One region of the Stenotrophomonas sp. TWI1149 genome, then DNA from elsewhere that is predicted to be linked to it. Evidence: riboswitches for the same ligand, from Rfam matches in the RefSeq annotation. Region 1 holds a riboswitch; the other holds the start of a gene.
What was found. Region 1 has a riboswitch for glycine ahead of ABE424_RS09755 (trimeric intracellular cation channel family protein). Riboswitches for the same ligand answer to the same signal wherever they lie in the genome.
Positions count from the first base shown of each region.

Region 1 (5,615 bases):
TGTTGAGCGAGAAGCCGGCCAGCAGCATCACCCCGAACGTGCCCACCAGCGACAGCGGGACCGCAATGCTGGGAATGATCGTGGCCGGGATGTTGCGCAGGAACAGGAAGGTGACCATCACCACCAGTGCGATCGCGATCAGCAGCTCGTGCTGCACGCCGCGGATGGATGCGCGGATCGATTCGGTGCGATCGCTCAGGATGGCCACATCCACCCCGGCCGGCAGCGAGGCCTGCAGCTGCGGCAGCAGCGCACGCACCTGGTCGACCACGGCGATCACGTTCGCGCCGGGCTGGCGCTGGATGTTGATCAGCACCGCCGGGGTGGTGCCCGACCACGCGGCCAGCTGGCGGTTCTCGGCGCCATCCTCGATGGTGGCGACGTCGCCCAGGCGCAGCGGTGCGCCGTCCTTCCAGGCCAGGATCAGGGCGCGGTACTCGGCCACCGAGCGCATCTGGTCGTTGGCATCGAGCATGATCGCGCGGGTCGGACCGTCGAAGCTGCCCTTGGGCATGTTGACGTTGGCCGTGCCGATCGCGGCGCGGATGCTGGCCATGCTCAGGCCGTTGGCGGCCAGCGCGGACGGATTGACCTGGATGCGGACTGCCGGACGCTGACCGCCGGCCAGGCTGACCAGCCCGACGCCGGGCAGCTGCGAGAGCCGCTGCGCCATGCGCGTATCGACCAGATCGTGCACCTGCGGCAGCGAGAGCCCCTGCGAGGTTACCGCCAGGGTCAGGATCGGGGTGTCGGCGGGATTGACCTTGCGATACACCGGTGGCACCGGCAGATCGTCGGGCAGGAAGCTGTCGGCGGCGTTGATCGCGGCCTGCACTTCCTGTTCGGCCACGCCGAGCGCGACCTCCAGCGAGAACTGCAGGGTGATCACCGACGCCCCGCCGGAGCTGGTCGAGGACATCTGCTTCAGGCCGGGAATCTGCCCGAGCTGGCGTTCCAGCGGCGCAGTGATCGCGCTGGTGGTGACCTCCGGGCTGGCACCGGGATACAGCGTGGTGATCTGGATGATCGGGTAATCGACCTGCGGCAGCGCCGCGACCGGCAGCAGGCGGTAGGCCATCACGCCGGACAGCAGCAGCGCCACCATCAGCAGCGTGGTCGCGACCGGGCGCTCGATGAAGGGGCGCGAGAGGTTCATGCGCCGGTCCGCGGCGGGTCCTGCTCCACCACCTCGACCTTGGCGCCGTCGCGCAGGCCGTCGATGCCTTCCACCACCACACGCTCGCCGGCGTTGAGTCCTTCGCGCACCGAGACGCGCTCGCCATCGGCCGGGCCGAGCACTACGTTGCGCAGGTGCGAGGTGGCATCGGCGGCGATCACGTAGACGTAGCTGCCCTTGCTGCCGAACTGCACGGCCGCGTTCGGAATGACCACCGCATCGCTGCTGCTGACCTGGAGGCGCACGTTGACGAACTGGTTGGGGAACAGCGACTCATCGGCATTGGCGAACTGCGCGCGCAGCTTCAGCGTGCCGGTGGCGGTGTCGATGCGGTTGTCCAGGCTGGAGAGCACGCCGTCGCCGAGCGCGTTGCGCTCTTCGCGGTCCCAGGCTTCCACGGTCAGCTGCGGATTCGCGCGTGCCGCGGCGACCACCGCCGGCAGGTCCGGCTCGGGCACGGTGAACAGCACGCTGATCGGGATGGTCTGGGTGATGGTGGCCAGCGGTTCGGTATCGCCACTGCGGACCAGGTTGCCGACGTCCACGTTGCGCAGGCCCATGCGCCCGGCCACCGGCGCGGTGATGCGGGTGTACTGCAGTTGCAGGCGTGCTTCATCCACGGCCGCCTGGTCGGTCTGGCGACGGCCCTGCAACTGGCGCACCTTGCTCTGCTGATCACTCAGGTCCTGCGCGGAGACGAAGTGCTTGCTCTGCAGTTCCGTGAAGCGCTTGAGCTGGCTCTCGGCGTTGTCGAGCTCGGCCAGGTTCTGCTGCTGGGTGCCCAGCGCACGCGACAGCTGTACCTGGAACGGGCGCGGATCGATCTCGGCCAGCAGCTCGCCGGCCTTGACGTGCTGGCCCTCGGAGAACGCCAGCCGCAGCAGCTCGCCATCCACGCGGCTGCGGATGCCCACCGTATGCAGCGGCGTCACCGTCCCGAGCGCCTTCAGGCGCACCACCAGGTCTTCCTGCGTTGCGGTGGCCACGCGTACCGGGGTGGCGGTGCTCGCAGGCGCGGCCTCGGCGGTCGGCGCGGGCGACAACACCCGCCAGGCGATCACGGCGGCGGCCAGTACGGCCACGACCAACAGCGGTTTGAACAGACGACGGGAACGCGAGGGGAGCGGGGCAGACATGGGGCATCCTGCGCGTACGCCACACGGCGAACGCGTCCATGGTTTACCGGCCCGTGGGGGCAGGCGGGGCGAAGTGGGGTTGTCTGGCGGGGCCGCTGGTCGAATGCCGCAGCGTGGCTGGATACCGACCCGGGAGGGGCGGGGGCGTCATGGTACCGCGTGTGGGTGCCTGCACTCACATGCCCTTGGTCATGGGGCAGGGCCCGGGTGGATGGGTGCATTGCGTCATCCGACCAAGGTGGTCACGGGAAGGCGCATGCATGCCGTCGGTAGGTACCGACCGTTGGTCGATACACGCCGCCACCCGACCAACGGTCGGGTGCTACCGGTGCATTGAACGTGTGTCAGGCCACCCGACCAACGGTCGGGCGCTACCGGTGCATTGAACGTGTGTCAGGCCACCCGACCAACGGTCGGGTGCTACCGGTGCATTGAACGTTCCGTTCAATGCACCTCGTCGCGGTACACGAACTTCGGCATTTCCCATTTGAAATGGATCGCCAGCAGGCGGAACAGGAAGCCGCCGCCCAGGCACCACAGCGTCGCCGCGTTGAGCGACACGCCGAGTTCCAGCAGCGCCAGGTACGCCGCACCGGTGAGCAGGGTGATCACCGCATACAGTTCTTTCTGGAAGATCAGCGGCACCTCGTTGCACAGCACATCGCGCAGCACGCCGCCGAACGCACCGGTGAGCATGCCGGCGATCAGGATGATCGGCACGGTGTGCCCGCCCTCGCGTGCGACCGCGCAGCCGATCAGGGTGAAGGCGATCAGTCCCAGCCCATCGAGCACCAGGAAGGTCCGGCGGAAATGATGCATCCAGCGGGCGACCCAGGTGGCGATCAGTGCCGCGCAGATGGTGAAGCCCAGGTATTCCGGATGTTTCACCCAGCCCAGCGGGTAGTGGCCGAGCACGATGTCGCGCAGCGAGCCGCCACCGAGCGCGGTGACGCAGGCGATGATGACCACGCCGAACAGGTCCATGCGGCGGCGGCCGGCCGACAGGGCGCCGGTCATGGCTTCGGCCGAGATGGCGATGAGGTAGATCAGGGAGAGCAGCATGGGGGTGGCTCCGGGGACACGGCAGGCGGGGACGGAAAACGCGCACGCGTCACGCCAGCGCTGCTGCACTGTCGTGGGTGGGATTCCGTTGCCGCTCCCGCTGTCCTTTTGCCTGAGAGTTCGGTGGCCAAGGCCACGTGCCCCTTCGGCGGGTCATTGAAGACCTCTCTCCAGATCGGCGTGTCGGATGCATGGTTGGTGGCTGTGCAGCCACCGGCCTGAGCGATTATGGGAGCCTGCGCCTTCGGCGGGCGCCAGCGCGGCGCCTCTCTCCTGCATCCGGGGCGGATTCTAGCAGCCGCCGGGCCCGCTCCGGGCGATAATCCCGGTATGCCCGCTGAACCCGCCCTCTGGTACCTGTACCTGCTCGAATGCCGCAACGGCAGCTATTACGCCGGCATCAGCAACGACGTGGACGCGCGCTTCCAGGCCCACCTCGCCGGTAAAGGGGCGAAATACACGCGGGCGAACCCGCCGGTGAAGGTGCTGGCGATGCGCGCCTACCCGGACCGCGCGGCGGCCTCGAAGGCCGAGTGGCAGCTCAAGCGGCAACCACGGGAGCGCAAGCTGGCGTGGCTGGCGCTGCCCGATCCCACGTAGCGCCGCGCGCGGGTTGTTCGGGGCTCCGCTGGCGGCATACCATCGAGCCATCGTTCGTTGATCCGCTTGCCCAAGCCCTGGAGTGCCATGTCCCGCGATCTGTCGTTGTACCCGGAAGATGAAAATGGCGATGTGCTCTGGAACATGCTGCAGGACGGCGACGATCTGACGATTCCGCGCGAGGTGGATTTCGCGTTGATCTTCCCGACCCAGGACGTGGCGATCGCCTTCGCCGTGCACCTGCTCAAGAACGACCAGAAGGTGTCCTTCGCCGCGTACGAGGGCAACGATGAGTTCCCATGGCAGGTGGTGGTGCATCCGCTGATGCTGCCGACGCACCAGAACATCTCGGGCTTCGAAGGCCTGCTTGCCAGCGAGGCGGTCTCCTACAGCGGCCAGGTCGACGGCTGGGGATGCCTGTCGCAGGGGTGAGCCACCGCAACGCGGCGTGATCCGTTCGAACGTCCCCCTGCCGGAGAGAATCGATGTCGACGTTGTCCCTGATGCTCGCGGTTGCCGCGGCCGCCACACAGGCGGCCCAGGGTCCTGATCCGGCCACGCTGGCCGCCATCGAAGCAACCTGCTTCGACTATGTGGATGGGCAGCTGGAAGGAAATCCCGAGCGCGTGGCGCGCTCGCTGCACCCGGACCTGGCCAAGCGCGCGATCCTGGGCGATACGCCGGACGAGCGGCTTGGCCTGCGCCGGATGTCGAAAGAGGAACTGGTCGGGTTGACCCGGGCCGGCGCGCTGAAGACGCCGAAGGCCGCGTGGAACCGGCAGTGCAAGGTGCTCGATGTCGTTGGCAACGCCGCCTCGGTGCGGCTGGAAACCCCGTGGTTCGTGGATTATTTCCACATGGGGCGGTTCGGCGAGCGCTGGGTGATCGTCAACGCGCTGTGGTACAGCAAGCCGAAGTGAGCGATGGCAGCCAGGTGCGTCCGGCTGCCACTGTTGCGGCACGGACGATCAGGGCGTCGGCGGTCGTTTCGGCCGGCGATCATCCTGCGCATCACCGAAGATGATCCGCGCGCTGCGCTGGTAGCTCCAGTACGCCACCGCCCAGTTCAGCAGCACCACGACGCGGTTGCGGAAGCCGATCAGGAAGAACACGTGCGCGGCCAGCCAGAACCACCAGGCCAGCACGCCGGAGAGCTGCAGGCGTCCGAGGTGGACGATCGCGGCCATGCGGCCGATGGTCGCCAGGTTGCCGAAGTCCTGGTAGTTGAACGGGCCCGGCGCAGGCTTGCCGGCCAGGCGTGCCTGGATCGTGGTCGCCACGTGCTTGCCCATCTGCTTGGCCGCCGGCGCGACGCCGGGCACCGGTTTGCCGTCGGCCTGGGTCAGTGCGGCGAGGTCGCCGGCGACGAAGATCTCCGGGTGGCCGTCCAGCGTGAGATCGGGCTGCACCGGCACGCGGCCGGCGCGATCCAGTGGGACGTCCAGCGTACGCGCCAGCGGTGAGGCGGCGACACCCGCGGCCCAGACCACGGTACGAGCCTCGACGAAGCGGTCGCCGAGCTGGAAGCCTTCGGCATTGATGTCGCTGACGGGGGTGCCGGTGAGCACTTCCACGCCCAGCTTCTCCAGCTGCCGACGCGCCTTGAGCGAGAGCACCTCGGGGAAGGTCGACAGCACGCG
Region 1 is NZ_JBDJLB010000007.1:71,883-77,497, reverse strand. Features, by position in the region: gene ABE424_RS09765 (MdtB/MuxB family multidrug efflux RND transporter permease subunit) at 1-1,156, opposite strand, end outside; gene ABE424_RS09760 (MdtA/MuxA family multidrug efflux RND transporter periplasmic adaptor subunit) at 1,153-2,313, opposite strand; gene ABE424_RS09755 (trimeric intracellular cation channel family protein) at 2,758-3,375, opposite strand; glycine riboswitch at 3,468-3,559, opposite strand; glycine riboswitch at 3,568-3,661, opposite strand; gene ABE424_RS09750 (GIY-YIG nuclease family protein) at 3,706-3,975, shown strand; gene ABE424_RS09745 (ribonuclease E inhibitor RraB) at 4,063-4,407, shown strand; gene ABE424_RS09740 (nuclear transport factor 2 family protein) at 4,461-4,895, shown strand; gene ABE424_RS09735 (NAD(P)/FAD-dependent oxidoreductase) at 4,944-5,615, opposite strand, start outside.

Region 2 (5,615 bases), on a different contig from region 1:
GGGGCAGCTGACGGCCGACAGCCAACGGCCAAAAGCCAACAGCCAACAGCCAACAGCCAACAGCCAACAGCCAACAGCCAACAGCCAACAGCCAACAGCCAACAGCCGCAGGTTTAAGCCTCCGCTCGCTTGGGCGGGCACGGGTGGGTTGTCGGGACCCGCTGCAAGTACGTCCATGTAAGCTCGTATGCCGCCATCCATGGCGGCATACGGTCCCGCCAACCCACCCGTGCCCACCCTTTGACAGGGGGCTGGTGGGCAAGGGAAAGCCCAACGCAGAACGCAGCCAAGCTGGCGCTGCGCTGCTCGCTTCTCGAATCTGGATACTCAGCGCTCAGCGCTCAATGCACGATGCACGACGCACGACGCACGACGCACGATGCTCAGTGCTCAACGCCAACGCCAACGCCAACGTCGATGCAGATGCTGATGCTGATGCCTAGGTGATTGACTGCAACGTGACGCGACGACTGCATGACGTACTGACGCTCGTCTCCGTCGCGCAGCATCTGCGTTTGTTTTCTCATAGGCGCCCGACCCACTGTCGAGGGGCGGGGGTGTGTGGGTTGGCGGGACCATGAGCGCCATGGATGGCGCGACATGAGCCTCCATGGATGGATTCACGGCGTGTCCCGCGAACCCACACACCCCCGCCCAGCCTGCAGAATCTGAGGGCCGCTCTCCTTCAAAAGCGCGCGGGAACCGGGAGTCGGGAGGCGGGGAGTCGGCAGCAGCCCATAACAAAAACGGCCCGCTTGCGCGGGCCGTCTGCTGTTGCCTCAGGGCAGGAGGGCTTAGACCTCCACGCCCTCGTCTTCCTTGTACGCATCGACCGGGATGCAGGCGCACATCACGTTCTTGTCGCCGTAGACGTTGTCCACGCGCGCCACCGGCGGCCAGTACTTCTGCTGGCGCAGGCTGGCCAGCGGGAAGGCCGCCAGCTCGCGCGGGTAGGCGTGGGCCCACTCGCTGGCCGAGACCGCCGTGGCGGTGTGCGGGGCGTGCTTGAGCGGGTTGTCCTCGCGATCCAGGCGGCCGTCTTCGATCGCGGCGATTTCCTCGCGGATCTGGATCATCGCGTTGATGAAGCGATCCAGCTCGTGCAGCGATTCGCTTTCGGTCGGTTCCACCATCAGCGTGCCGGCGACCGGGAAGCTCAGGGTCGGAGCGTGGAAGCCGAAGTCGATCAGGCGCTTGGCCACGTCCTCGGCGCCGATGCCGGAGGTCTTCTCCAGCGGACGCACGTCCAGGATGCACTCGTGTGCCACCAGCCCGTTGCGGCCGGTGTACAGGGTCTTGAAGTGCGGGGCCAGGCGCTTGGCGATGTAGTTGGCGTTGAGCAGGGCGACCTGAGTCGCCTTGCGCAGGCCGGCGGTGCCCATCAGCGTGATGTACATCCAGCTGATCGGCAGGATCGAGGCGCTGCCGAAGCTGGCCGCGCTGACCATGCCGACATCGCCTTCGCCGCCCAGCACCTTCGGCAGGAACGGGGCGAGGTGCGACTTGACCGCACACGGGCCGACGCCCGGGCCGCCGCCGCCGTGCGGGATGCAGAAGGTCTTGTGCAGGTTCAGGTGCGACACGTCCGAGCCCCACTTGCCGGGCTTGGCTACGCCGACCAGGGCGTTCATGTTGGCGCCGTCGGTGTACACCTGGCCGCCGTGCTTGTGCACGATCTCGCAGATGTCCACCACCTCTTCCTCGAACACGCCATGCGTGGACGGGTAGGTGATCATCAGCGCGGCCAGGCGGTCGCTGTACTTCTCCGCATTGATGCGGATGTCGTCCAGGTCGACGTTGCCGTTGGCATCGGTCTTGGTCACCACGACCTTCATGCCGCACATCTGCGCCGAGGCCGGGTTGGTGCCGTGCGCCGAATCCGGGATCAGGCAGACGTCGCGGTGGCCTTCGCCGCGCGAGCGGTGGTAGGCGCGGATCGCCAGCAGGCCGGCGTATTCGCCCTGCGCACCGGAGTTCGGCTGCAGGCTGACCGCGTCGTAGCCGGTGCACTCGACCAGCATCGCTTCGAGGCCGTCGATCAGTTCCTTGTAGCCGGTGGCCTGGTCGGCCGGGGCCAGCGGATGGATGTTGGCGAACTCCGGCCAGGTCACCGGGATCATTTCGGCGGTGGCGTTGAGCTTCATGGTGCAGCTGCCCAGCGGGATCATGGTGCGATCCATGGCCAGGTCCTTGTCCGCCAGCGAACGCAGGTAACGCAGCAGTTCGTGTTCGCTGTGGTGGGTGTTGAACACCGGGTGGGTCAGGAAGGCGCTGGTGCGCACCAGATCGGCCGGCAACGCATCGGCGGTGGCCGCATCCAGTGCGTCCACGTCGACGGTCGCACCGAACAGCTGGCCGAGCGCGACGATGTCGGCGCGGGTGGCGGTTTCATCCAGGCTGATGCCGACCGCGTCGCTGTCGATCGCACGCAGGTTGATGCGCGCCGCGGCGGCCTTGGCGTGGATCGCCTTGGCGTCGATGTCCTTGACGTGCAGGGTGTCGAAGAAGTGCTCGCCCACGTTGACGCCGGCGCTGCGCAGGGCAGCGGCCAGGATCGCGGCCAGGCGGTGGGTGCGGCGGGCGATGCGGGTCAGGCCTTCCGGACCGTGGTACACGGCATACATCGAGGCCATCACCGCCAGCAGCACCTGGGCGGTACAGATGTTGGAGGTCGCCTTCTCGCGGCGGATGTGCTGCTCGCGGGTCTGCAGGGTCAGGCGGTAGGCGGCATTGCCCTGCGCATCGACCGAGACGCCGATCAGGCGGCCCGGCATCGAGCGCTTGTACGCATCGCGGCAGGCCATGAAGGCGGCGTGCGGGCCGCCGAAGCCGAACGGCACGCCGAACCGCTGCGAGTTGCCGACCACGATGTCCGCGCCCCATTCGCCGGGGGCGGCGATCAGGGTCAACGCCAGCAGGTCGGTCGCCACCGCGACCAGGCCGCCGCGCGCGTGCACGGCATCGGCCAGCGCCTTGTAGTCGCCGATATGGCCGAAGGTATCCGGGTACTGCAGCAGCACGCCGTAGGCTTCGGCGTCCATCGCCTCGGCCGGGGTGCCCACGCGCAGCACGATGCCCATCGGCTCGGCGCGGGTGCGCAGCAGTTCCAGCGTCTGCGGGTGCACCGCGTCGTGCACGAAGAAGGTGTCCGACTTCGACTTGGCCGAGCGCTTGGCCAGCGTCATCGCTTCAGCGGCGGCGGTGGCTTCATCCAGCAGCGAGGCGTTGGCGATCTCCATGCCGGTCAGGTCGGCGCACAGGGTCTGGAAGTTGATCAGCGCTTCCATGCGGCCCTGCGAGATCTCGGCCTGGTACGGGGTGTAGGCGGTGTACCACGCCGGGTTTTCCAGCACGTTGCGCAGGATGACGTTCGGGGTAAGCGTGCCGTAGTAGCCCTGGCCGATGAAGGTGCGGAAGACCTGGTTCTTGTCGGCGATGGCGCGGATCTTGGCCAGTGCCTGCACTTCGGTCAGCGACTCGGGCAGGTCCAGCGGTGCCGGCGACTTGATCCCGGCCGGGACGATCGCATCGGTCAGCGCGTCCAGCGAGGCGTGGCCGACCACGTCGAGCATCTGCGCGATTTCGGCGTCGTTGGGGCCGATGTGGCGTTCGACGAACGCGTGGCTGTGTTCAAGCTCGCGCAGGGAGGGGGTGTTCTGGGACATGGCTGGCATCTCGGAGAGTGGGCACGCACGTTCGGAAGGCGGTCGGGCCAGGGCGCGTCGCGGGCGACAGCGATCCACCGGACCTTGCGGTCTTCCTGGGTGCCCCTCTGTCCTTTTGCCTGAGAGTTTAAAAGCGCGCATCTGCGTGCTTCGTGCCCCTTCGGCGCCGGCATTCGCCGGTCTCTCCAGAGTTTTGATGCGGGTGGTATCGGGCCTGAGCGATTACGGGCGTTGCGCCTTCGGCAGCGGGTGTCCGCTTCTCCCACCATGTAGCCCGGCGATTATAGCCCAGCGCTTTCGGCCGCTGGGCCTTTCCAGCACATGAATACGGGGCCATCCGAACCCCGGAAACGTGCCCCCGGGCATGGTGCCGGGCGCGGCAAAGGCCTATGATCGCTGGATCCTCGTATTCATCTGGCGCCGCCCGTACCGGGCTGGCGCCCGCCGCGCATTGCGCACGGCCGCTGACGGAAGCCCGCATGACGCCCGCCTCACCCTCGACCCGCCGTCTGGCCCTGCTGCTTGCAGGCCTGGCGATGTTCGGTCCGTTCTCGATCGACACCATTTTCCCGGCCTTCCTGCTGCTGGGCGACCGCATGCAGGTGGACCAGGTCGCGGTGCAGCAGACCATCAGCGTGTACCTGCTGTTCTACGGCCTGATGAGCCTGGCGCACGGCCCGCTCTCGGATGCGTTCGGCCGCCGGCGGGTGATCATCGGCGGGCTGGTGCTGTTCATCGGCGCCTCGATTGGTTGTGCGCTGTCGCGCGACATGACCACGCTGCTGGTGTTCCGCGCGCTGCAGGGCGTGACCGCCGGTGTCGGCGTGATCGTGGGCCGCGCGGTGATCCGTGATCTGTACCACGGTGCCGATGCGCAGCGGTTGATGAGCCAGGTCTCGATGATCTTCGGTGTCGCGCCGGCGATCGCGCCGATCATCGGTGGCTGGATCCTGCTGGGCGGCGGCGACTGGCCGTTGATCTTCTGGTTCCTGGTGCTGTTCGGCGTGGTGCTGCTGCTGGCCACCAGCAAGTGGCTGCCCGAAACCCACCCGGTGGAAGCACGCACGCCGCTGTCGATGCGCGAACTGCTGCGCAGCTACGCGCGCATGGGATCCAACCCGCGCCTGCTGCGCCTGGCCGCGGCCGGTGCGTTCAATTTCTCCGGCATCTTCCTGTACATCGCCTCGGCGCCGGTGTTCGTGATGCAGCACCTGCAACTGGGCGAGGGCGGCTTTGCGTGGCTGTTCATTCCGACCATCGGCGGCATGACCGTGGGCTCGTTCCTGTCCGGTCGCATGGCCGGGCGGATCGTGCCGCAGCGGCAGATCGCGATCGGCTTCGCGCTGTGCGCGGTCTCGGCGCTGCTGAACTTCGGCTACGTGGTGTCGGTGCCGCAGATCGCATTGCCGTGGGCGGTGATGCCGATCTTCCTGGGCGGTGTCGGCATGGCGCTGATCTTCCCGATCCTGGCGCTGGCCGTGCTGGACATGTATCCGCATCAGCGCGGCCTGGCCTCGTCCATGCAGATGTTCATCCAGCTGATGATCAACACGGTGGTGGCCGGCGTGGTCTCGCCGATGCTCAGCAGCAACCCCCTGCATCTGGCCCTGGGCTACGCGGCGTTCTTCGCCATCGGTGGCAGCTTCTGGTACTGGGAGCGGCACGCCGAGCGCCGCCGTGAAGTACTGACGCCCATCGAGTGACCCCCCTGCCGCACAGGCCCGCCAGGGGCCGTGCGGTATCCTTGGCGCTTTGACGCAGTCCGGATTTTCCCATGTCGACCACCTCCAAACTGCGCCGCGACATCCGCCGGCGCCGCGAAACCCAGGCCGCCAACCGCGAGCAGGCCACCGCCACGCCGGTTGAGCCGCATGCCGAACTGCGGGACCAGCAGCGCACGCTGCTGGCCGGCATCGTCCGCCGGGACGGCGAGTGGGTGCTGGGCATGGA
Region 2 is NZ_JBDJLB010000006.1:233,899-239,513, reverse strand. Features, by position in the region: gene ABE424_RS09340 (amino acid permease) at 1-11, shown strand, start outside; gene gcvP (aminomethyl-transferring glycine dehydrogenase) at 795-3,674, opposite strand; glycine riboswitch at 3,763-3,864, opposite strand; gene ABE424_RS09330 (multidrug effflux MFS transporter) at 4,145-5,368, shown strand; gene ABE424_RS09325 (hypothetical protein) at 5,440-5,615, shown strand, end outside.
Region 2: another riboswitch for glycine. It lies ahead of gcvP (aminomethyl-transferring glycine dehydrogenase); the one in region 1 lies ahead of ABE424_RS09755 (trimeric intracellular cation channel family protein).